DNA from 3 places in the Micromonospora sp. CV4 genome. Region 1 is predicted to be linked to each of the others. Evidence: riboswitches for the same ligand, from Rfam matches in the RefSeq annotation. Region 1 holds a riboswitch; each other region holds the start of a gene.

Region 1 (7,633 bases):
CGCCTCGGCGATCGTCGGGCATGTGGCGGTGCACCGGCTGCCCGAACCGGCGGACGGGTCGCCCGCCCGGCCGACCGCCGAGGTGGCTCGCCTGTTCGTGTCGCCGGCCGCGCGCGGGACCGGGCTGGGCGGCGCGCTGCTGACCAGGGTCGGGCGGTGGGCGGCCGAGCGCGGGACGGACCTGGTGCTCGAGGTGGCCGCCAGCGACACCGCGGCCGCCGCCCTCTACGAGCGCGCCGGGTGGCGGTGCACCGGCACCAGCACGGCGCAGTGGACCGCTCCCGACGGTGGCGCGGTGTCGATGCGCCACTACGCCCTGCGCACCGGTGCCGCGGCGGAGCGCTAGCCTCCGGCGACACCGCAAGGTCACGTTCGCCCAGCTCACTGTGGTGATCGCGGACGCCATGCGAACATATGTACGTGTCACCCGGGGCCAGCATCCTGCACGCCGACCTGGACGCCTTCTACGCGTCGGTCGAGCAGCGCGACGACCCGCGCCTGCGGGGGCGGCCGGTCATCGTCGGCGGGGGCGTGGTGCTGGCGGCCAGCTACGAGGCGAAGGCGCGCGGCGTACGCAGCGCCATGGGCGGCCAGCAGGCGCGCCGGCTCTGCCCGGACGCGATCGTCGTACCGCCCCGGATGTCGGCGTACACGGCGGCCAGCCGGGCGGTGTTCGAGATCTTCCGGCAGACCACGCCGCTGGTCGAGGGGCTCTCCATCGACGAGGCGTTCCTGGACGTGGGCGGTCTTCGCCGGCTGGCCGGGCCGCCGGCCGACATCGCCGACCGGTTGCGCCGGGAGATCCGCGAACGGGTCCACCTGCCGATCACCGTGGGCGTGGCCCGGACGAAGTTCCTGGCGAAGGTGGCCAGCGGGGTGGCCAAGCCGGACGGGTTGCTGGTCGTCGCGCCCGACGCCGAGCTGGCGTTCCTGCATCCGCTGCCGGTGGAACGGCTCTGGGGCGTCGGCCCGATCACCGCCGCGAAGCTGCGGGAACGGCGGATCCGTACGGTCGGCGAGGTGGCCCGGCTCGGCGAGGCGGCGCTGGTGTCGCTGCTCGGCGCCGGCGCCGGCCGGCACCTGCACGCCCTGGCGCACAACCGCGACCCCCGGTCGGTGCAGGTCGGTCGCCGGCGCGGCTCGATGGGCGCGCAGCACGCCCTGAGCCGTACGCCGCACGCGCCGGCGGAGCTGGACGCCGTCCTGGCCGGCCTGATCGACCGGGTCACCCGGCGGATGCGGGCGGCCGGGCGTTCCGGACGCACGGTGATGCTGCGGCTGCGCTTCGGCGACTACACCCGGGCCACCCGCTCACACACCATCGGCAAGGCGACCGCGGACACCACGCCGCTCCTAACCGCCGCGCGGGCGCTGCTGCGGGCCGCCCTGCCCGAGATCGATCGGCGGGGCGTCACGCTGATCGGCGTCTCGGTCGGCAACCTGGACGACAACCCGGTCCAGCCGGAGCTGCCGTTCCACCACGATCCGGGCGCCGAGCTGGACGCCGCGGTGGACGCGGTCCGCGACCGGTTCGGGTCGGCGGCGCTCACCCGCGCGGTGCTGCTCGGCCGGGATCCCGGCGTCGAGATGCCGCTGCTGCCGGACTGACCGTGCCGGGTGGCGACGGGGCGGACATCACAGGGGACGGAGGGTTTAGCGACGGCCTGAGCGGTCACGTAGTGACGATCAGCCATCCAGGGGGGACCACCATGTCCGACGACACCAGCAACCGTCCGAGCCGGCGCGAGCAGCGTCCCGGCGACGTGACCGACCCACTGCTCTGGCAGCTCGCGATCGACGTGCTCAGCGCACATGAGCCGGACGAGGACGGCGCCTGCCGCAATCTGCTCTGCGCCGGCCAGCCGTGGCCGTGCGCGGCCCGCCGCTCCGCCGAACAGTCGCTGCGGCTGGCCCGCGGTTCGGCCGACACACCGTCCACGTCGGAGCGGGACGAGGGCACCACCACACCTGCTGACCGGCCCGCCGAGGGCGTTCCGATCGCGCGCCGGGCCTGGTCGTCGCTTCCGGAGGCAGCCGCGTCGGCCGCCTGACGCGCACCCTTCTCGACACGCCGCGGGCGCCCGACCGGAATCCGGTCGGGCGCCCGCGCGTCGTGCGTCAGAGAGCGAGCCGCTGACCCGGGAAGATCAGGCCGGCGTCGGCGCCGATCAGCTGCCGGTTGCGCTCGTACAGGGCCTCCCAGCCGCCGGTCACCTGGTGGGCCTGGGCGATCTCCGACAGGGTGTCGCCCGGCTTGACCAGGTACGTTCCGGCGCCCGTCGACGGCGCGGTGCGCTCGTGGTTGCGGGTTGCCGGCTGCTCGCCGCGCGTCGACCGCTCCCGGGGCTTCGACGTCGAGTCGGACTTCGAGGTGGACTTCGAGTCGGACTTCGTCGAGGACTTCGTGGCGGAGCCGCCCGACGAGCCGCCCTTCCTGCCGCAGGTCGGCCAGGCGCCGATGCCCTGCCCGTCGAGCACCTTCTCGGCGATCGCGATCTGCTCGCCGCGGCTGGCCAGGTCGGCGCGGGCGGCGTACTTCTTGCCGCCGTAGCCGGCCCAGGTGCTCTGCGAGAACTGAAGTCCGCCGTAGTAGCCGTTGCCGGTGTTGATGTGCCAGTTGCCGCTGGACTCGCACTGGGCGATCGCGTCCCAGTTGACCCCGGCCTGGGCCGGGGCGGCCGGGCCGAAGAGGGCGACGGCGCCGGTGACCGCGCCGACGGCGAGGGTGCCGACGGTGACGCGGCGGGTGGTGACCCGTCGATGACGGGCGGTGTGTGCAGATGACATGTGAGCTTCCTCCACGCCGGCGAGGTGAGCTGTCGGGTTCGGGCCGAGGAGCCCGGCCGCGCGGTGGCGGCTTCACCCCGAGGTGACGTGCACCGAGGAACGTTGGGTCCCCCGCTCCTGCCCGGGTGACTGGTTCCGACGACCGGGGGCAGGATTTGGCGTTGCCGGTCGCGGTGTCCGCATTGGCGAACCCGACCGACGTTAGGCACGGTCGGTGAGGGTCGCCCACCCCCTGTGAACTTCTTCACCGAGCCACACGGGGCGGCCCGCGCAGCGGTTGCGGGCGTAGCGCGGCTGTGCAGTGACCACGATGGACCGTTTCCGATCGGCGGAGCCGGGCCACGGGCAGCTCGGCGCGGGCGGCGTGAACGGTCCGGCCGGCGGGGCCCGTCGCACGGGCGGCCCGCCGGCCGGAGGGATCGGTCGGTCAGAGGGTGCGCGCCAGCCGGTCAGCGAGGGCCCGGGTGAACCGGGCCGGGTCGGCCAGCTCGCCACCCTCGGCGAGCACCGCCAGCCCGTACAGCAGCTCGGCCGTCTCGGTCAGAGCCTCGGAGCCCGCGCTCTGCTCGTGGGCCTTGCGCAGCCCGGCAACCAGGGGATGACCGGGATTGATCTCCAGGATCCGCTTCGTCGACGGAACCTCGTGCCCCATCGCCCGGTACATCTTCTCCAGGGTCGGGGTGAGATCGTGCGCGTCGCCGACGACGCAGGCCGGTGACGTGGTCAGCCGCGACGACAGGCGGACCTCGCGGACGCTGTCGGTCAGGGTGGTGCCAAGCCAGTCGAGCAGCGGGGCGAACTCCTGTCGCTGCTGCTCGCGCTCGGCCTCGGCCTGCTGCTTCTCCTCGTCGGTGTCCAGATCGACCTCGCCCTTGGCGATCGAGCGCAGCGGGCGGCCGTCGTACTGGCCGACCCGCTCGACCCACACTTCGTCGACCGGGTCGGTGAGCAGCAGCACCTCGTGGCCCTTGGCCCGGAACGCCTCCAGGTGCGGGGAGTTCTCGATGGTGGCCCGGGAGTCGCCGGTGGCGTACCAGATGTCGCTCTGACCGTCCTTCATCCGTGCCACGTAGCCGGCCAGGTCGGTGGGCTCGGCCGGGTCGTGGGTGGAGGGCACCGACAGGATCTCCAGCAGGATGTCGCGGTTGTCGGCGTCGTCGATCAACCCCTCCTTGACCACCGCGCCGAACTCGGTCCAGAAGGTGCGGTAGCGCTCGGGGTGGTTGGCCTTGAGGTCCCGGACCGTGGCGAGGACCTTCTTCACCAGGCGGCGGCGGACGATCTGGATCTGCCGGTCCTGCTGGAGGATCTCCCGGGAGATGTTCAGCGACAGGTCGTGCGCGTCGACCACACCCTTGACGAAGCGCAGGTAGGTGGGGACCAGCGCCTCGCAGTCGTCCATGATGAACACGCGCTTGACGTAGAGCTGGACGCCACGGCGGCCCTGCGGGGCGAACATGTCCAGCGGGGCGTGGCTGGGCAGGAACAGCAGCGCCTCGTACTCGAAGGTGCCCTCGCCCTTCATGTGCACGACCTCGAGCGGGTCGGCCCAGTCGTGGCTGACGTGCTTGTAGAACTCGTTGTACTCGGCGGCGTCGACCTCGTCGCGGGGCCGCGCCCAGAGCGCCTTCATCGAGTTGAGCGTCTGCACCTCGCTGGTGGCGTCCGCGCCGTCGGCGCCCGGGCGCTCGACGCGCATCCGGATCGGCCAGGCGATGAAGTCGGAGTACCGCTTGACGATCTCGCGGACGGTCCACTCGGCGGTGTAGTCGTGCAGGTTGTCCTCGGTGTCGGCCGGCTTCAGGTGCAGGGTCACCGTGGTGCCCTGCGGCGCCTCGTCGACGGTCTCGATCGAGTACGTGCCCTCGCCGGTGGACTCCCAGCGGGTGCCGCCGGTCTCGCCGGCCTTTCGGGTCAGCAGGGTGACCCGGTCGGCGACCATGAACGCGGCGTAGAAGCCGACACCGAACTGGCCGATCAGCTCCTGCGAGGCACGCGCGTCGGCGGACTCGCGCAGCTTGCTCAGCAGCTCGGCGGTGCCCGACTTGGCGATGGTGCCGATCAGCCGGATCACCTCGTCGCGGGTCATGCCGATGCCGTTGTCCCGCACGGTCAGGGTGCGGGCGTCCCGGTCGACCTCGATGGCGACGTGCAGGTCGTCGGTGTCGGCGACGAGGTCCTTGTCGACCAGTGTCGCCAGCCGCAGCTTGTCCAGCGCGTCGGACGCGTTAGAGATGAGTTCCCGCAGGAAGACGTCCTTGTTCGAATAGATCGAGTGGACGACCAACTGGAGGAGCTGACGCGCCTCAGCCTGGAATTCCAACGTCTCGGCCTGATTGCTCACACCGTCTCCCTTCTCGGCTCGTGCGGAGGTTCGCGGAAAGGATACGAGCCGTCACCGGCCGGGCCGTGCCCGCGTCCGGGTCGTATTCCCGATCCGGGCGCGCCGCCCTCGTGACATAGCTGACTTTGATGGACAGAAGTCAGCTCGGATAGTGTTCCGGCCATGAAGATCGCTGGAAGCACCGCCCTCGTCACCGGCGCCAACCGCGGCTTCGGCCGGCACCTGGCCGCCGAACTCCTCGCCCGCGGCGCCACCGTCTACGCCGGCGCCCGCAACCCGGACACCGTCGACCTGCCCGGCGTGACGCCGGTGCGGCTGGACATCACCGACCCCGCCTCGGTGGCCGCCGCCGCCGAGCTGGTCGGAGACGTGAACCTGCTGATCAACAACGCGGGCATCGACTCCCGAACCGACCTGCTGGACGGCGATCTGGACCTCATCCGGCTCGAGATCGAGACCCACTACATCGGCAACCTGTCGATGATCCGGGCGTTCTCGCCGGTCATCGCCGGCAACGGCGGCGGGACCATCCTCAACGTGCTCTCCGTGCTGTCCTGGGTGAACCTTCCGCACCACGGTCCCTACGGCGCCGCCAAGTCGGCCGAGTGGGCCATGACCAACGCGCTGCGCATCCAGCTCGCCGAGCGGGGTGTCCGGGTCGCCGGCCTGCACGTCGGCTACATGGACACCGACATGGCCGCCGCGGTCGCCGGACCGAAGTCCGACCCGGCGGTGATCGCCCGGCTCGGCGTGGACGGCATCGAGGCCGACGCGTACGAGATCGTGACCGACGACATCAGCCGGCGGGTCCAGGCGGGCCTCTCCGGCGGGGTGGCCGCGCTCTACCCGCAGCTTCCCTGAGCCGCGACACCACGACCGTGATCGGGCCGCCGCCGGCATCCCCGGCGGCGGCCCGTCCTCGGGTACGCGGTCAGCTCCGTCCGCGCACCCGCCTCGGCGTGCGGCGGTCAGCAGCCGCCGCAGCTGTAGAAGAGGATGTCCCAGTGACTGCCCTCCTTGGTGTAGAGGTTGCCCGAGGCGGCCCGGTACTGGTAGCCGAAGCCGGCGATGTAGCCGACGTAGGTGTAGTTCGCGGAGATGTAGTTCTGGATGCAGGTGCTCAGCGCGATGTCGAGCTTGTAGCCGTTCCAGTGGCTGTACGTGCCGCCGGCATGGCCGACCTCGGTGCCGGCGGTGATGGTGACCGCGCAGCCGCTGGCCCGCTTGAACGTGATGATTCCGCTGATCGTCGCCTGCCGGACCCCGGTGAACGAGGTGCAGGTGGGCACGTTGCGGTCGCTGCAGTTGCCGCTGGAGGTCCACGAGATGTTGGCGGCGCGCAGCTGGGAGGTGGCGCTGGAGTGGCTGATGGCGAAGGCCGGGGCGGCGAGACCGAGCGCGGCGCCGACCGCGGCGAGGGTGGCCACCAGCAGTGTGAGCACGCGGCGGCGCAGGGTGGATCGGGTGGCGGACATGGCACTCCCGTTCGCAGCAGGGGTGGGATTTTTGCGAATCAGGGGCCGGCCTTGAAGGATTTCTACCAGAGATAGACAGGCGTGACTAGGTGTCGGGTGGAGACGGTCGCCCGGCTCCACCCGACGACCTCCGTCAGCTCGCCTGCAGCGTCACGTCGTCGATCACGAAGCTGGTCTGCAACGAGGCGTCCTCCGTGCCGGTGAACCGCAGCGTCACCGTCTGGCCGGCGTACGAGGCCATGTTGAAGGTGCGCTGGACGTAGCCGGCGGCGGCGTTGAGGTTCGAGTACGTCGCCAGCGTGGTCGAACCCACCTGCACGGTGAGCCGGTCGTACACCCGGGAAGTGGTCGTCTCGGCCGTGTCGATGTGCAGCCAGAACGACAGCGTGTAGCTGGCACAGCCGGCCGGCAGGGTCACCGACTGGGACAGGTTCTCGGTGCGGGTGCTGCCGTACCCGTTGAGCCACGCCTTGTACGACCCGGTCCGGGCCGGCTGACCGCTGGCGTTGGTGATCACGCCGGAGGACGCCGTCCACGGCGTGCTGCCGCTCTCGAAGCCACCGTTGCCGACCACCTGGCCGCCGGCGCAGCCGCCGGTGCCGGTCACCGTGAGCGTGAGGCTGGCGCTGCGAGTCACCGAGCCGCTGCCGGTCACCGTGATGGTGAAGGTGCCGGTCGCCGCACTGGCCGACGCGGCCATGGTCATCGTCGCCGAGCCGCCCGAGGTCACCGAGGACGGGCTGAACGAGACACTCACCCCACTGGGCGCACCGGAGGCGGACAGGCTGACCGACTGCGCCGAGCCGGCGGTGGTGGCGGTGACGACCGTCGCGGTGGTGCTGGCGCCCCGCGCGACGGTACGCGTGGTGGGGTTGACCGCGACGGAGAAGTCGTTCGTCGGGGTGCCGCCGCCCACGGCGAGCTGCCACAGCGCGTACGCGATGCCGTCCGCGGCCCGGTTCAGCACGGTGGCGCTGACGTTGGCGGTGGTGTCGCAGGCCCGGTGGTAGCAGGGGTCGTACGCGGA
Region 2 (7,633 bases), on a different contig from region 1:
GGTAGGGCTCCAGGTCGGTTACCGGCCGCCCGTCCCGGCTGACGGTCAGCGTGAGCGGCGAGGTGCCGCCGGGCCGTACCACGCCCGTCAGGGTGACCGTGTAGCCGTCGACGGTCGTGCTGGTCCCCGGTGCGGGCAGTGGTCGCTCGGCCAAGGGGCCGGGGACGGTCACGTCCACGCCGAGGGTCAGCGGCTCTCCCCCGGTCGGGGCGAAGTCGGCGAACGCCCGCCACTGGCCGGGGCCGGCCAGCGGGGTGGCGACCCGCCAGGTGCCGTCCGGGGCCAGGTCGGGATGCACGTGGCGGAAGCCGGAGAGGTCCCGCCGGGCGACGATGAGGTGCATCCGCTTGTCGTGGGCCACGTCGAACCGGGTCATCGGCCGGCCGTCGGGGCCGCCGATCCGGAAGGCGAACTCGCCGGCCGGGGCGGCGACCGGTTCGAGGGTGTAGCCGCGGTCGGAGACCAGCAGGCCGCCGGGGAGCCGGTCGGCCGCCTCGTCGTGCTCGCCCTGGTCGGCCGGGCCCGGCTGGTGGACGGCCCCGCCGTCGTGTGAGCTCTCGGCCACCGGGGCGGCGGGGCCGGCCACCTGCCCGATCCCGTACGCCGCGCCGAAGACCGCCGCGAGGCCCAGGGCGAAGCCGCCCAGTCTGGTCACCGTGTTCATCGCCGAACCTCTCGATCAGGCGTCGACGAGGTCGTAGCCGGCCTCGTCGACGGCGGCCCGGACGACCTCCGTGTCCAGCGGCTGGTCGCTGCTGACGGTGACCCGGCCGGTGGCCAGGTCGACCTGAACGTCGCGCACGCCCGCGATGGCGCCGACCTCGGCGCTGACCGAGCTGACGCAGTGCCCACAGGTCATGCCCTGCACCTGGTACGTCGTGTTGACCATTGATCCGTCTCCCTCCGCCACCTCCGAGCCTATACCCCCCTGGGGTAATTCGGAGGCGGACCTCTGCCCTGATGTTGTACCGGTACCCGGTGGGGGTATCCCTACAGAGAGGGACAGTACCATACCCCCCAGGGGTAGGCTATCCTGGTCGTCATGACCGCACCCACTCCGATCCGCGGATACACCGCCAGCAAGGACCAGCTGCTCGCGCGGCTCCGCCGCGTCGAGGGGCAGGTCCGGGGCATCGAGAAGATGGTCGACGAGGACCGCTACTGCATCGACGTGCTCACCCAGATTTCCGCGATCCAGGCCGCACTGGACAAGGTCGCGCTGGGGCTCCTCGACGGGCACGCCCGGCACTGCATGCACGAGGGCGCGGCCGAGGGCCGGGCCGACGAGATGGCCACCGAGATGATGGCGGCGGTCGGCCGGCTGATGAAGCGCGGCTGAGACCCTGGCCCTTGGCCGGGCGCAGTGACCCGGCCGTCGACGGTGCGCGGCCGCCGGGCCGGGCCGTCAGTCCGGCTCCGGGTCGAGGCGTACCCCGCGCAGCAACTGGGCGTTGAGCGCCACCACGATGGTGGACGCGGACATCAGCACCGCGGCCAGCGCCGGGCTCAACGCCACCCCGGCCCACGCCAGCACCCCGGCCGCCAGTGGCAGCGCCACCACGTTGTAGCCCGCCGCCCAGGCCAGGTTCTGGCGCATCTTGCGGTACGACGCCCGGGAGAGCCGGGCCACGGCGCCGACCCCGCGCGGGTCCGACGAGGCCAGCACCACCCCGGCGGACTCGATCGCCACGTCGGTGCCCGCGCCGATCGCGATACCCACGTCGGCGCGCGCCAACGCCGGCGCGTCGTTCACCCCGTCGCCGATCATCGCCACGGTCAGTCCCCGCCGCTGAAGCTCGGCCACCCGGCCGTCCTTCTCCGCCGGCAACACCTCGGCGAAGACCTCGTCGACGCCGGGCCGGAAGCCCAGGTCGGCGGCGACCGCCTCGGCCACCGGCCGGGCGTCACCGGTGATCATGGCGATGGTGCGGACACCCGCCGCGCGCAGCTCGACGATGGCCCGCCGGGCCTCCGGACGTACCTCGTCGGTCAGCGCGAACGCACCGAGCAGGGCGCCCGGCAGCCGCACCAGGTACAGCACCGCGGCGCCCCGCGCCGACCACCGGCCGATCGGCGCGTCCAGCTCGGCCGGGAGCGACAGGCCCAGCTCCCGCAGCAACGTCGGCCCACCCACCGCGTACTCCGTACCGTCGACAAAGGCCTGCACGCCGCGGCCCGGCAGCGACCGGAACCCGGTGGCCGGGGCGACGTCCCCGGCCGCCGCCACGATCGCCCGGGCCAGCGGATGCTCGCTGTCCGACTCCACACCAGCCGCGATCCGCAGCACCTCGTCCCGTCCCACGCCGGACGCGGTCACCAGGTCGGTGACCGCGTGCTCGCCCCGGGTCAGCGTGCCGGTCTTGTCGAACAGCACCGCGTCGACGGTCCGCATCCGCTCCAGCGCCAACCGGTCCTTGACCAGGATGCCGGACCGCGCGGCCAGCGCGGTGGAGAGCGCGACGACCAGCGGAATCGCCAGCCCGAGCGCGTGCGGGCAGGCGATCACCAGGACGGTGACCGCGCGGACCACCGCCTCGTCGGGCCGGCCGAGCACGGTCCAGACCAGCACGGTCAGCACGGCCGTGCCGGTTGCCAGGTAGAACAGCGCGGCGGCGAACCGGTCCGCCAGCAGTTGGGCCCGCCCGCCGGAGCGCTGCGCCTGCGCGACCATCCGCTGGATGCCGGCGAGCGCGGTCTGTTCACCCAACGCCTCGACGCGCACCCGGATCGCCGAGTCGGTGGCGACGGTGCCGGCCACCACCCGGTCCCCTGCCGACCGGGCGACCGGACGCGACTCGCCGGTGATCATCGACTCGTCCAGCTCGGCGCCACCGTCGACGATCCGACCGTCCGCCGGAACCCGCCCACCCGGCCGGACCAGCACCACGTCACCCACCCGCAGCTCGGCCACCGGCACCGGCTCGATCCGCCCGTCCGCCGTCACCCGCTCGGCGTCGTCGGGCAGCAACGCGGCCAGCGCCGCGAGCGCGCCTCTGGCCTGACCGATCGCCTTCATCTCCTGCCAGTGCCCGAGCAGCATGATGGTGACCAGCGCGGCCAGCTCCCACCAGAAATCCAGGTCGAAGGCACCCGCACTGGTGGCCAGTGATGCGGTGTAGGCGACGGTGATCGCCATCGCGACCAGCAGCATCATGCCCGGCGCCCGATCGCGGACCTCGCGGACCGCACCCACCAGGAACGGCCAGCCGCCCCACCAGAACACCACCGAGCCGAGCACGGGCCCGACCCAGGACCGGCCCGGGACGTCCAGGTCGAGACCGAGCCGGTCCAGCACCAGGTGACTGGTCAACACCACCGGCACGGTGAGCGCCAGGCAGATCCAGAACCGGCGGCGGAACATCGCCGGATCGTGCCCCGCATGCTTGTCGTGCCCGCCGCGCTTGTCGTGCCCGCCGTGCTTGTCGTGCCCCGCGTGCTTGTCGTGCCCGCCGTGCTGCTGCGGCCCGCCGTCGGCGTGTCGCTGGTCGCCGGCAGGACGATCGGGGTCGGGCGGTGACGGAGCGGGCATGACTCCAACATGCCGCGCCGGAAACCGCCACGCGGGCGGTTCGACCACTCCGACACTCCGCCACGACCTGCGTCCCCGGGTCGGGCTGGTTAGCATTCCGACGATGGCCCTCCGGAACCCGCTACGCGCCCGGGCAGAGATGCCGCCCCGGTGCGGCGTCGCCGTCCGCCGACCGGGCCGAGCGCTCACCGTTCGTGATCACGCGGTCGCCATCCAGCGATTCGGCGCGCTCGTCGCCGCTTTCCCGCCGCGGCGCTGAACCGACCAGCCCGCCGGCACGTACCCCGCACCGGATCGTTGGGAGTCTCGCATTGGGTTCCGACCACACCCGTTCCGCTCCGTCCGCCCCGCCCCGGGTGCGACGGATCCTCTTCGCGACGGTGGTGCCCCTCTTCGTCGCGACCGTGCTCGCAGCGGTGGTGCTCTGGCCGCGCGACGGGTCACCGCAGACCGACGGTGGAGCGAACGTGCCGCGCTACCACGGCACGGTGACCCGGGTGGTGACCGAGCCGTGCCCACCGGCAGCTTCGAGCCCCGAGGGCACACCGGGGGTCGGGGACGGGCCGTGCGGCACGGTGGACGTGCGGGTGAACGACGGGCCGGCCTCCGGCCAGCAGATCCAGACACCGGTGCCGGCCGGACCGGGCGCTCCCCGGGTCGAGGTCGACGACGAGGTCATCCTGGTCGAGCTGACCGACCCGACCGACCCCACGGCCAGCAGTTGGAACATCGCCGAACACCAGCGCGGCGCGCCGCTGCTGTGGCTGGCGGTGATCTTCGCCGCCGCGATCGTCGCGTTCGGCCGGTGGCGTGGTCTGGCCGCGCTGGCGGGGTTGACCGCCAGCTTCGCCATCCTGCTCACCTTCGTGCTGCCCGGTATCGGCGCGGGCCGGTCACCGCTGCTGGTCGCTGTGGTCGGCGCCGCGCTGATCATGTTCGTGGTGCTCTACCTGACCCACGGAGTCAGCGCGCAGACCTCGGTCGCGGTGCTCGGCACCCTGGGCAGCCTGGTACTCACCGGCGTACTGGCCACCATCGTCACCGCCGCCACCCACCTCACCGGCTTCGGCAGCGAGGACGCCACCACCCTGTCGATGTTCCAGGCCGACGTCGACCTGCACGGCCTGCTGCTCGCCGGGATCATCATCGGCTCGCTCGGGGTGCTCGACGACGTGACGGTCACCCAGGCGGCCACCGTGACCGAGCTGGCCAACGCCAACCCCGGGCTGACCCGGTTGCAGCTCTACCGGGCGGCGACCCGGGTCGGCCGGGCGCACATCGCGTCCACCGTCAACACCATCGTGCTGGCGTACGCGGGCGCCTCCCTACCGCTGCTGCTCCTGCTCACCGCCGACTCGCGGCCGATCGGGCAGATCCTGACCAGCGAGTTCCTGGCGCAGGAGATCGTCCGCAGCGCGGTCGCCACGCTCGGGCTGATCGCCGCCGTGCCGCTCACCACCGGGCTGGCCGCGATGGTGACCGCAGCCGGCCGGCAGGGCGCCACGCCCACTGCGGCCACGCCCGCGCCGCGACCGCAGCCCGACCGCGCCGAGGCGCTGGCCGCACTGAGCTCCCCGCGTACGGGTCGACCCGACCCCACGTCGTCCGACCCGGCGCGGACCACACCCCCATCCCCCGCCACCGACCGGTGGCCAGATCCGAACAGGAGCACGGATACGGCATGGTGACACTCCTCAACGTGACCAGGCGGGGCGTTCGCCCTGAGAACCCCGTCACTGGTCACTCAACGCCATGGCGAAATGACGCTTTTAGTCGGTATCGGGGCGTAGCTCAGCCGGTGGGCTCTCGGGTAACCTCGCCGTCGGTTACCGATGAAGGCGCGAAGCGGCGCCTGCGGTACCACCGCCCAATCGCCAACCGGCGAGCCGGGAACCCAGGTACGTGGGGTGAATCCGCGACAGCGGTAGGGGCCACTTCCGCCCCGAACCCGTCAGCTAACCCGGTCGGCGGTCGACGGAAGGGAACATTGTGACGGCACCCCTACGCCGCTGGTTGACACCCGTGGTGGCCGTGATCGCCGCATTGACCGTGCTCGCCGGGCCGCTCCCGGCCCACGCCGCCCCGACGACCCCCACACCGTCCGGGCACGAGGAGGACGGCGAGCCCAAGCTGCTCACCGACGTCATCGAGCAGACCAACCGCAAGTACTCGGCGGCCAAGTCCAAACTGGACAAGTCCAAGAAGCGGCAGCTTGAGCTGGCGGTGGAGGTCACTCGGGCAAAGGCAGACCTGGACGCACTGGCACCGCAGGTCGGGCAGATCGCCTCCCAGTCGTACCGCACCGGCCGGATCGGGCCGATGGCGATGCTGCTGGAGAGCGAGGCCCCCGACTCCTTCGTCCAGCGCGCCGCCGCGCTCGACGAGATGAACATGGTCAACGAGAAGAAGCTCGCCGAGGTCAACGCGGTGAAGGAGCGTGCCGAGCAGGCCAAGCTGGCCCTCGACGCGGAGGTCCGCGAGCAGCAGAAGCAGACCGCCCTGATGGCCAAGGAGAAGCGCGACGCGGACAAGGCGCTCGCCCTGGTCGGTGGGAAGGGCTTCACCGGCGGGCTGGTGTCGGCCACCTCACCGGTCGCCCGGCTCGGCCCGGGCCGGACCGCCGACGGCGACTGGAAGCCCCAGTCGTGCAGCGAGAACGACCCGACCACGTCCGGCTGCGTCACGCCGCGCACGCTGCACGCCTACAAGGAGGTCAAGCGGGCCGGCTTCAACCGGTTCGTCGGCTGCTACCGCTCCGGCGGGCCGTGGGAGCACCCGAAGGGCCGCGCCTGCGACTGGTCGCTGCAGAAGAGCGGCTTCAGCCCGTGGCACAACGAGGACACCCGGACGTACGGCAACAACGTCGCGGCGTTCCTCATCCGCAACGCCGATCGGCTCGGCATCTACTACGTGATCTGGAACCGGCAGATCTGGTTCCCGGCGACCGGCTGGAAGTCGTACAGCGGGCCGTCGAACCACACCGACCACGTGCACATGTCGCTACTCTGACCCGCGCGCTCCTGTCCGAGGGCCGCCCCGCGTGACGCGGGACGGCCCTCGACGCGTTTCAGGCGGCCGGCGTGCCGGCGTCGATCGGCACATCGAGCGTCGCGGGCGGCACGGCGGCCACCGGACGCACCTCTCCGGCGGCGAGCCGGTACGACATCCCCACCACCGCGCACCGCCCCTGCGCGACCTCGTCGGCCAGCACGGGCGACTGCCCGAGCAGCGCCTCGACGGTCTGCGCGATGTGGATGTCGATGATGCCGTCGATGTCGTCCACCCCCTCGGCCGCGGCGCGGCGCAGGCTGGGCAGGACGGCGTCGACCACCGCGCGCAGGTGCCCCTGGGGCGGGGTGCCGGTGGCGGCCGACTGCCGGGCCGCCTGCACCGCACCGCACGAGTCGTGGCCGAGCACCACCACCAGCGGGGTGCCGAGCACGGTCACCGCGTACTCCACGCTGCCCAGCACCTCCGGGCCGGTGGTGTGCCCGGCGGTGCGGACCACGAACAGGTCACCCAGCCCACGATCGAAGATGATCTCGGCGGCCAACCGGGAGTCGGAGCAGCCGACGATCACCGCGAAGGGGTGCTGCCCGTCGGCCACCGCCGCACGGTGCCCGGCGTCCTGATTTGGGTGGCGCGGAATGCCGCTGACGAAGCGGCGGTTGCCGGCAGCCAGTTCGGCGTACGCCTGGGCCGGCACGGTCGGTGCTGACACCCGGTCGGCGGCCCGCTGCGGGCCCGGCTGCCCGCCGGGTGTACCGGGACGGCTCATCGCCCGCACCTCGTCTCCACGTGTTTTACCTGTTCAACCGAGCCTTCAGCGGGCTGGCTACAGGCGCTGACTCGGGCTCCACCGTCACACGCACCGCAAGATGCGTCAAGATATGCGTGATATAGATTTCATACGTTGGCCCCGGCCGGTCATCGGGCGACGCTTGAGGGCAGGGTCGACCAACGGGAGAGGCGGTCCCACGATGGCGAGCACGGCGACGGCGGCTGGCGGCACCGGCGGCCGGAACTGGACGTTCCTCACCAACCACGGGCACGTTCTGCTGGCCATCGGCCGCAACCCCACGGCGCGGCTGCGCGACGTGGCGG
Region 3 (7,633 bases), on a different contig from region 1:
CCACCCCCGAGGTGCTCCCCGGCGCCTGAGCGCTGAAACGCCCGACCCGAGCCGGTCAGCGCTGTTCGTCCAGGCCGGCCAGGTCCACGTCGGTCATCTCGGTGACCGCACGGATGGCCGTCACGGACGCGTACCCCGCGGCCAGCAACGCCACGTCCGTGCCGGGCTGTGCGGCCTGCCCCGGCTCCTCCAGCGAGGTACGGACGAAGCCGTGCCCCGATTCGGCCACCGTCATCTGCACCTGACCGAAACTGGCCAGCGTGCCGCGGCGCACCCCACGCAGCCGACCGTGCGGCAGGTCCGGTGCGTTGACGTTGAGGACGCTCTCGATCGGCGCGGCGGTCAGCCGGGGGAGCAGGTCCAGGGCGACCCGCGCGGCGGTGCTCCAGTTGCGTTCGGCGTCGCGTACCCGGGCGGCGGCGTCCACCGCGGCGCCACCGCTGGCGGCCGTCGCCTCACCCGCGGACAGCACGTCCAGCGAGACCGCCATCGCCCGGCAGCCGTTCGTGGCGGCGGTGAACGCGGCGCCGACCGTTCCCGAGTGCAGCACGGCGCGGCCGGCGTTGGCGCCCCGGTTGATGCCGGAGAGCACCACCGACGGCGGCGGACCGAACGCGCCGTGCAGCGCGATCAGCGTGATGAAGCCCGGGGAACCACCCACCCCGTACGCCGGCACGCCCGTCAGATCCGTCAGCGGGTGCTCGTGCACCACCACGCGCCCGTCCTGCTCCATGGCGCTCATGGCGGCGCTGGTGCCGCTCGCCTCCTCCAGCGGCGCGGCGACCACCACGTCCAGGCCCCGCTGCGTCGCCGCCCAGGCCAACGCCTGGATGCCCGGCGCGGCGATCCCGTCGTCGTTGGTGACCAGCACGCGCAGCGTCATCGCTCGACCGCCCGGTCGGCCAGTTCGTCGGGGGTGGTCCGCTCCTGCTGTCGGGTGTCCGCCGGGACCAACCGGACCCGCTCCACCAGACCGGTGATCGAGTCCAGCCGCCCGGTGCCCAGGCCGTGCCGGGTCACGTTCAGCGCTCCGGCGGCGGCGCCGGTCCGGATGGCGGTCCGGATGTCACCGCCGCCGGCCACCACGGCGGCCACCCCGGCGGTCATCGAGTCGCCCGCGCCGCGCGGGTCGGCCGCCTGCAACCGGGGCATCTCCACCTCGAACAGCTCCCCGTCGATGAGCGCGAGCGCCGGCTCGTCGGCCCGGCTCACCACCACCGTCTCGGCGCCGGCGGCGTGCAACTCGTACATCGCCCGGGTCAGCTCCGCGGTCTCCTCGTTGCGGGCGCGGCCGTCGCGGATCAGTTCCTCATGGCTGACCTTCAGGAAGAACACCCCGCTGTCCAGCACCGCGCCGAGGTGATCGCCGGAGAGGTCGACCACCACCCGGCCGCCGTTGGCACCGAGATCCGCGGCGAAGCGCCGGTACAGGTCGGCCGGGACGAGCCACGGCTCGTTGGGTCCACTCAGCACGCTCACCGGCGCGCGCAGCCCCTCGCCGAGGGCCAGGTTGTACAACTCGTCCAGCTCGTGTCGGCTCAGTGGCTGCCCGGGCACGTCCGCGATCTCCTGCCGGGACCCGTCCCGGCGGTCGTGCACGTACCCGCCGCTGCCGGAGTCCCGGACCACCACCTTGAGGTCCACGCCCTCGCTGACGAGCAGCGGCTCCAGCACCTGACCGATCTCGCCGCCGAGCGCGGCGCAGAGCACCACGTCGACCCCGAGCGACATCACCATGCGGGCCTGCCAGACACCCTGCCCACCCGGGTGCAGGTGCAGCTCGGGCTGGCCGTTCGGCTGGTCCACGGTCACCGTCAGCTGCGGCGTGGGGGCGAACACCATCACGTGCCCGCTCACCGGTCGTACCCGTTCATGCTCATGCCCTCCCTCGTCCTCACGAATGGTGGTTCCCCGTCCACCGTCCGTAGTGGGAAACGCGGTGTGCATGCCGAGGCAACGGTCCGTGTCCCTCCGGGCGTTGCCACCCCGACCGGGGTACGGGACGATCGTGCGACCAACGACGGCGGGAGACGGTGTGCTCAGGAGCGATACCTTCAGCTACACCGTCCAGGCCCGCTGCACGCCCCAGGAGGCGGCGGCCCTGCTGAGCGACCTGACCCGGCAGGGTGAGCTGCACCCGCTGATCGTCAGGGTCCGCCGGTTGCCACCGCGGCCCGGGGCTCAGGCCAGCTACGTGATCAGCGACCGGCTGGCGGCCGGCCCGCTGCGCTTCCGGACCAGCTACCAGGCGGACGTGCTGATCAGCGAGGACGACGAGATTGTCATGGTGGCCCGCCAGTGGCCGGCCACCACGGTACGCAACCACACCCGGCTGCGCGGCGAGCCGGACGGCCTGGTCCGGATCGACGTCGAGATCACCCTGACCGCGCCGGCGCCGCTGTTCCGGTACGCGTTCCGCCAGGCCCAGGCAGCCCACCTGGCCCTGGCCACCCGGCTGGGCGCGGCCCTGGACGCCCCGGACCGCGCCGACCTGGTGATAGCACCAGCCCGACCATCACCGTGGTGATCACGAGTTTGAACAGCACCCAGCGATAGCGCAGCAGGCCCCACGGGGTGAGCAGCGCGCTGGCCACGCCGATCAGCCAGACCAGCACGCTCAACGGCGCGAACAGCACGGTGCCGATCAGCGCGGCGACCGGGTAGACGACGGCCGGGTCGGCGCCGCGCTGTGCCGCGACACCGAGCGTGAGCAGCGTCAGGTCGGCGCCGAGCCAGCCGAGCGAGGTGACCAGGTGCAGGGTGAGCAGCGCCTTGCGGGCGGTGGGCGGGATCCGACGCATACCAGGATGCTGCCCGCCGGGACCGGCCGAAACGTCCGTCCGCCGACGACATCCGGGGTACGTCCGCGGACGTACCCCGGGCGGGCCGGCGCCCCGCGAGGCGGGGCACCGGCCGGTGGGTCAGTACACGGACAGGTGCACGTGGTTGGTGTGGTCGCTGGACGGGTCGCCGCCCGCCCCGCTGTACGACTTCCACCCGCTGCTGGGCAGCCAGATCTGTCGGTACCAGATCACGTACAGCACGGCGAGCCGGTCGGCGTTGCGGATGAAGTACGCGGCCAGGTTGTTGCCGTACGTCTTGTCGCCGCCGGTGGCGTCCCCGCCGAAGCCGCCCTTCTGCGCGGCGAAGTCGCAGGCCCGGCCCTTCGGGTGTTCGCCGGAGCCGCCGTTGCGGTGGCAGGAGACGTACCGGGTGAAGCCCGCGGCCTTGGCCTGGTTGAGCGCGTGCAGGGTGCGCGGGGTGATGCAGCCGGTGGCCGGGGTGGGGTCGTTGACGCTGCACGACTCCGATGGCCAGGAGCCGTCGGAGTTGCGGGGCGCGGCCGTGGCGTTGGCGGCGGAGGTGCCCCGGTTGGAGCCGCTGTCGGCGGTCGTCCTGGGCTTGGTGGTGGCCACGGTCAGGGCCCGTTCGGCCTGCTCCTTGCGCTTGGCCATGACGGTGACCTGCTTGCGCTGCTCACGGATCTCGCCGTCCAGGGCGACGCGCGTGCGGTTGACCTCGTCCCTGGTGGCGATGAGGTCGCGCAGCGCGCGGTCCTCGTTGGCGGCGACCGCGTCGAGCGTGACGGCCCGGTCCATGAAGCCCTCGGGATTGCTGCTGTTGAGCAGTGCCGACACCGTGCCGAGCCGGCCGGTGCGGTAGGCCAGCCCGGCGATCTCGTCGACCTTGCCGCTGCGTGCCGTCAGTTCGGTCTCGGTGGTCTTGAGCTGGGTGGCGAGTTGCTGCTGCCGCTGTACGGAGGTGGCCAGGGCGCGCTTCGCGTCCAGGTAGCCCTTGCTGGCCGCCTCCAGTTGAGCGCGCAGCGCCGGGGTGCCGCCCTCTTCGTCGCCGTCGGGTGCCGCGGCGGCCCGCTGGCCGGTCGGGGGAGCGGCCGAGGCGGCGCCGGCCGGGATCGCGACGCCGAGGGCGAACATCGCGACGATCAGAGCCGCCAGTCGGGCGGCGGGTGGTCGTGCTGGTACCACTACGCATGTCCTTCCGTCAGCCGCCGACCGGGTTAGCTGACGGGTTCGGGACGGAAGATCCCTACCGCTGACGCGGATGCACCCCAGGAACATGGTTCCCCGGTTCGCCCACTCGGGCGATTAGGCGGCGACCACCACCGGCGCCGGGAGGGCGCCGCCGGGTGGAGGCCGGGACCGAGCCTACCGGTGCCGGTGGGGCGAATGCAGCCGATGTGACGGACGGTGCGTGCGTCGTCACGCGAAATTCCGGCTAAAGCGAGTAGAACTCCTGAAATGCCATTACCATTCGACCGAACCGCAGGCCCCGGGGGCCGCGCCGGGTTCGATCTGCAGCGTCGCGTGCTCGATCCGGAAGTCCTCGTGCAGGGCGGTACGCGCCGCGGTGAGCACCGCACCGACATCGGCGCCGGGGGCCATGGTCAGGTGCGCGGAGGCCACCTCCATGCCCGAGGTGAGCGTCCAGACGTGCAGGTCGTGCACCTCGACCACGCCGGGCACCTCGGCCAGCCGGTCGTGCACGGCGGTCACCTGCAGGTGTTCCGGGGCGGCCTGCACCAGGATGCGGACCGCGGCCCGTCCCAGCCGCCAGGTGCGCGGCAGGATGAACACGCCGATGGCGACCGCGACGAGTGGGTCGGCCCACCACCAGTCGGTGACCTGGATGAGCAGCGCCGCGCCGATCACGCCGAGCGAGCCGAGCAGGTCGCCGAGCACCTCCAGGTAGGCGCCCTGGAGGTTGATGCTCTCCCGTGCCCCCGCGCGCAGCAGCGCGAAGGCGGCCACGTTGGCGAGCAGGCCGAGCACGGCCACCGCGAGCATCGGTCCGGCCAGCACCTCGTGCGGGTCGCCGAACCGGCCGATCGCCTCGATCACCACGTAGACCGCGACCCCGGAGAGCAGGACGGCGTTGGCCAGCGCGGCGAGCACCTCGAGTCGGTAGAGCCCGAAGGTGCGTTGCGGGTCGCCGGTGGCCCGCCGGGTGGCGGTGATCGCGGCGAGCGCCATCCCGATGCCGAGCACGTCGGTGAACATGTGCCCGGCGTCGGAGAGCAGGGCCAGTGAGCCGGTGTGGAACGCGGCCACCGCCTCGACCACCATCAGGGTGGCGAGCAGCCCGAACGCGGTCCAGAGCCGCCCCCGGTGCTGGTGCGCGGCGTTGGCGACCGACCCATGGTGGTGGTCATGACCTGCGCCCACGAGACCACCCTCCGCCGTCGGTCCGGACCCGGTCAAATGTATGCTCACATCGCTATGTATGCAAGTGTACGGCCGTCCTCCCTCCGGCGGGGCTCGCCGCCGCAGGTCAGCCCGTCGGGTCGATGGTGGTGAGGCGCTGGGTGGCCCGGGACAGCGCGACATAGAGGGTGCGCACCCCGGCGCCCGGATCCGCCCGGATCTCGCTCGGTGCGACCAGCACCACGCCGTCGTACTCCATGCCCTTCGCCTCCAGGCTCGTCACCACCTGGAGCCGCGGCGCACCGAGCGCGCCGAGCCAACCGGCGATCTCGTCGCGGCGGGGAACCGGCGTGATCACACCGACCGTGCCCTCCACCTCGGCCAGCAGGCCGGTTGCCGCCTCCACGGTCGCGGTCTCCAGCTCCGTCGGCGGCACCACCAGCTCGACCGGGTCGACCCCGGTGGAGCGGACGGCGCTCGGCAGCGGCAGGTCGGGGTAGAGCCGGCGGATCTCCGCCGCCGCCACCGCGAAGATCTCCGCCGAGTTGCGGTAGTTGGTGGTCAGCGTGAAGTCGTGCCGCTTGCGCCGGCCCAGCGCCTGGTCCCGGGCCCGGGTCAGCTCCTCCGGGTCACCGGTCCACGCGGTCTGCGCCGGGTCGCCCACCACCGTCCAGGAGGCCAGCCGGCCGCGCCGGCCGACCATCCGCCACTGCATCGGCGAGACGTCCTGCGCCTCGTCGACCACCACGTGCGCGTACTCCCGGTAGTCCGCCGGACGCTCCCGGGCCGCCGCCCGCGCGGCCCGCTGCCGCTCGCCGAAGGTGCTCAGCTCGCGGACCCCGCCGGCGAGCTGGAACGGGTCACGCTTGGCCCGGGCCGGCTGCGCCGGCTTGCCGAGCAGCGCGTCCAGCTCGTCCAGCAGCGCCACGTCGGCGATCGTCAACCCGGCCGCGTCCAGGGTCTGGTACGCCGCGCTGAGCAGCCGGATCTCGGCGGTGGAGAGGATCCCGCCGGCGTACCGGCGCAGGCGGTCCGGCCGGGCGAGCCAGCCGAGCACGTGCCGGGGGTGCAGACGCGGCCACCACGCCTTGAGGAACTCCCGGAACTCCGGCCGCTCGGCGATCTCGTCCTCGAACGCCCGCTGCTCCGGCAGCCGGCCGATGCCCGATCGGCGGGCCTGCGCCCACAGCGCGGCGAAGACGCCGTCGAAGCCGGCCCGCCGGACCTCGTTGCGCCGGGCGCCCCGGTGCAGCACGCGGTCCCGGATCCCGTCCAGCTCGGCCCGGTCCAGCCGCAGCAGCGTGCCACGGTAGAGCAGCCGCAGCTCGCCCGGGCCGTCCGGCACCGCGTCCCGGACGGCGCGCTCCAGCACCCGGCGCATCCGCAGTGAGCCCTTCACCGCCGCCACCTCGGGCGGGTCGGTGCGGGTGGCGGTCATGCCCGGGAAGAGGGTGCCCAGCGAGTGCAGCGTGGCGGTGTCCTCGCCGAGCGAGGGCAGCACCGAGGCGATGTACTCGACGAAGACCGAGGACGGGCCGACCACCAGGATGCCGCCGCCGGCGTACCGGCTGCGGTCGGAGTACAGCAGGAAGGCGGCCCGGTGCAGGGCCACCGCGGTCTTGCCGGTGCCCGGCCCGCCGGCGACGATCGTCACCCCGGAGCCGGGCGAGCGGATCGCCTCGTCCTGCTCGCGCTGGATCGTCGCCACGATGTCGCGCATGCCCCGGCCGGTGGCCCGGGACAGGGTCGCCAGCAGCGCGCCGTCGCCGACCACCGTCATCCCCTCGGGGGCGGCGGTCGGATCCAGCAGGTCGTCCTCGATCCGGGTGACCCGCTCGCTGCGGGACTGGATGGTGCGCCGGCGTACCACGCCCTGCGGCTGCGCCGGGGTGGCCTGGTAGAAGGCGGCGGCCGCCGGCGCGCGCCAGTCGACGACCAGCGTGGTCGCGTCCTCGTCGCGGATGCCGAGCCGCCCGACGTGCAGCACCTGCCGGTCCCGCAGGTCCAGCCGGCCGAAGACCAGCCCCTCGTGCTCGGCGTCGAGGGTGTGGCGTCGCTGCGCGGCGTGGAAGACCATCGCGTCGCGCTCGACGAGCGCGCCGAAGGTGCCCACCCGGGCCATCCGGTAGCCGTCCCGCTCGGCGCGGACCGCCGACTGCCGCAGTTCGGCGAGTCGGGCGTACACCCGGTCGAGGTGCCGTTGCTCGACGGCGATCTCCTGCTCCAGGGCGGTCTGGTCGGTCAACGCACGCTCCTCCTGACGTCGCCGGCAAGCGGCGCGAACCGCGCGGGCCAACCGCAGAAGGGTACGGCCCCGGGCCCGGCGTGCCGCGCCCGAGGTGCGGGAACGTGGTCAGGCACCCGTCCCGGCGGGAGTCGCGCCACTCGTCCGGGCGGCAGGCTCGGCGAGCACCCGGCTCAGGACGCCCGTCAGCGCGGCGTTCACCTCGTCCGGGCGTTCCATCATCAGC

What was found. A riboswitch is a leader RNA that binds a small molecule or an ion and turns the genes downstream of it on or off. The one in region 1 is predicted to bind cyclic di-AMP.
Region 2: another riboswitch for cyclic di-AMP. It lies ahead of EAD98_RS25500 (hypothetical protein); the one in region 1 lies ahead of EAD98_RS01700 (transglycosylase family protein).
Region 3: another riboswitch for cyclic di-AMP. It lies ahead of EAD98_RS21590 (hypothetical protein); the one in region 1 lies ahead of EAD98_RS01700 (transglycosylase family protein).

The regions. Positions count from the first base shown of each region.
Region 1 covers NZ_RCVI01000139.1:4,910-12,542, forward strand. The annotation lists gene EAD98_RS01685 (GNAT family N-acetyltransferase) at 1-346, shown strand, start outside; gene dinB (DNA polymerase IV) at 421-1,608, shown strand; gene EAD98_RS01695 (hypothetical protein) at 1,710-2,051, shown strand; gene EAD98_RS01700 (transglycosylase family protein) at 2,119-2,787, opposite strand; cyclic di-AMP (ydaO/yuaA leader) riboswitch at 2,787-2,958, opposite strand; gene htpG (molecular chaperone HtpG) at 3,215-5,131, opposite strand; gene EAD98_RS01710 (SDR family oxidoreductase) at 5,294-5,992, shown strand; gene EAD98_RS01715 (hypothetical protein) at 6,100-6,606, opposite strand; gene EAD98_RS01720 (M28 family peptidase) at 6,740-7,633, opposite strand, start outside.
Region 2 covers NZ_RCVI01000361.1:21,562-29,194, forward strand. The annotation lists gene EAD98_RS25475 (hypothetical protein) at 1-664, opposite strand, end outside; gene EAD98_RS25480 (heavy-metal-associated domain-containing protein) at 680-889, opposite strand; gene EAD98_RS25485 (metal-sensitive transcriptional regulator) at 1,043-1,339, shown strand; gene EAD98_RS25490 (heavy metal translocating P-type ATPase) at 1,406-3,529, opposite strand; gene EAD98_RS25495 (YibE/F family protein) at 3,841-5,217, shown strand; cyclic di-AMP (ydaO/yuaA leader) riboswitch at 5,384-5,514, shown strand; gene EAD98_RS25500 (hypothetical protein) at 5,519-6,538, shown strand; gene EAD98_RS25505 (carbonic anhydrase) at 6,597-7,307, opposite strand; gene EAD98_RS25510 (helix-turn-helix domain-containing protein) at 7,510-7,633, shown strand, end outside.
Region 3 covers NZ_RCVI01000309.1:28,249-35,881, reverse strand. The annotation lists gene EAD98_RS21610 (STAS domain-containing protein) at 1-29, shown strand, start outside; gene surE (5'/3'-nucleotidase SurE) at 56-883, opposite strand; gene EAD98_RS21600 (PfkB family carbohydrate kinase) at 880-1,857, opposite strand; gene EAD98_RS21595 (SRPBCC family protein) at 2,036-2,527, shown strand; gene EAD98_RS21590 (hypothetical protein) at 2,922-3,935, opposite strand; cyclic di-AMP (ydaO/yuaA leader) riboswitch at 3,992-4,123, opposite strand; gene EAD98_RS21585 (cation diffusion facilitator family transporter) at 4,266-5,183, opposite strand; gene EAD98_RS21580 (AAA family ATPase) at 5,290-7,407, opposite strand; gene EAD98_RS21575 (alpha/beta fold hydrolase) at 7,516-7,633, opposite strand, start outside.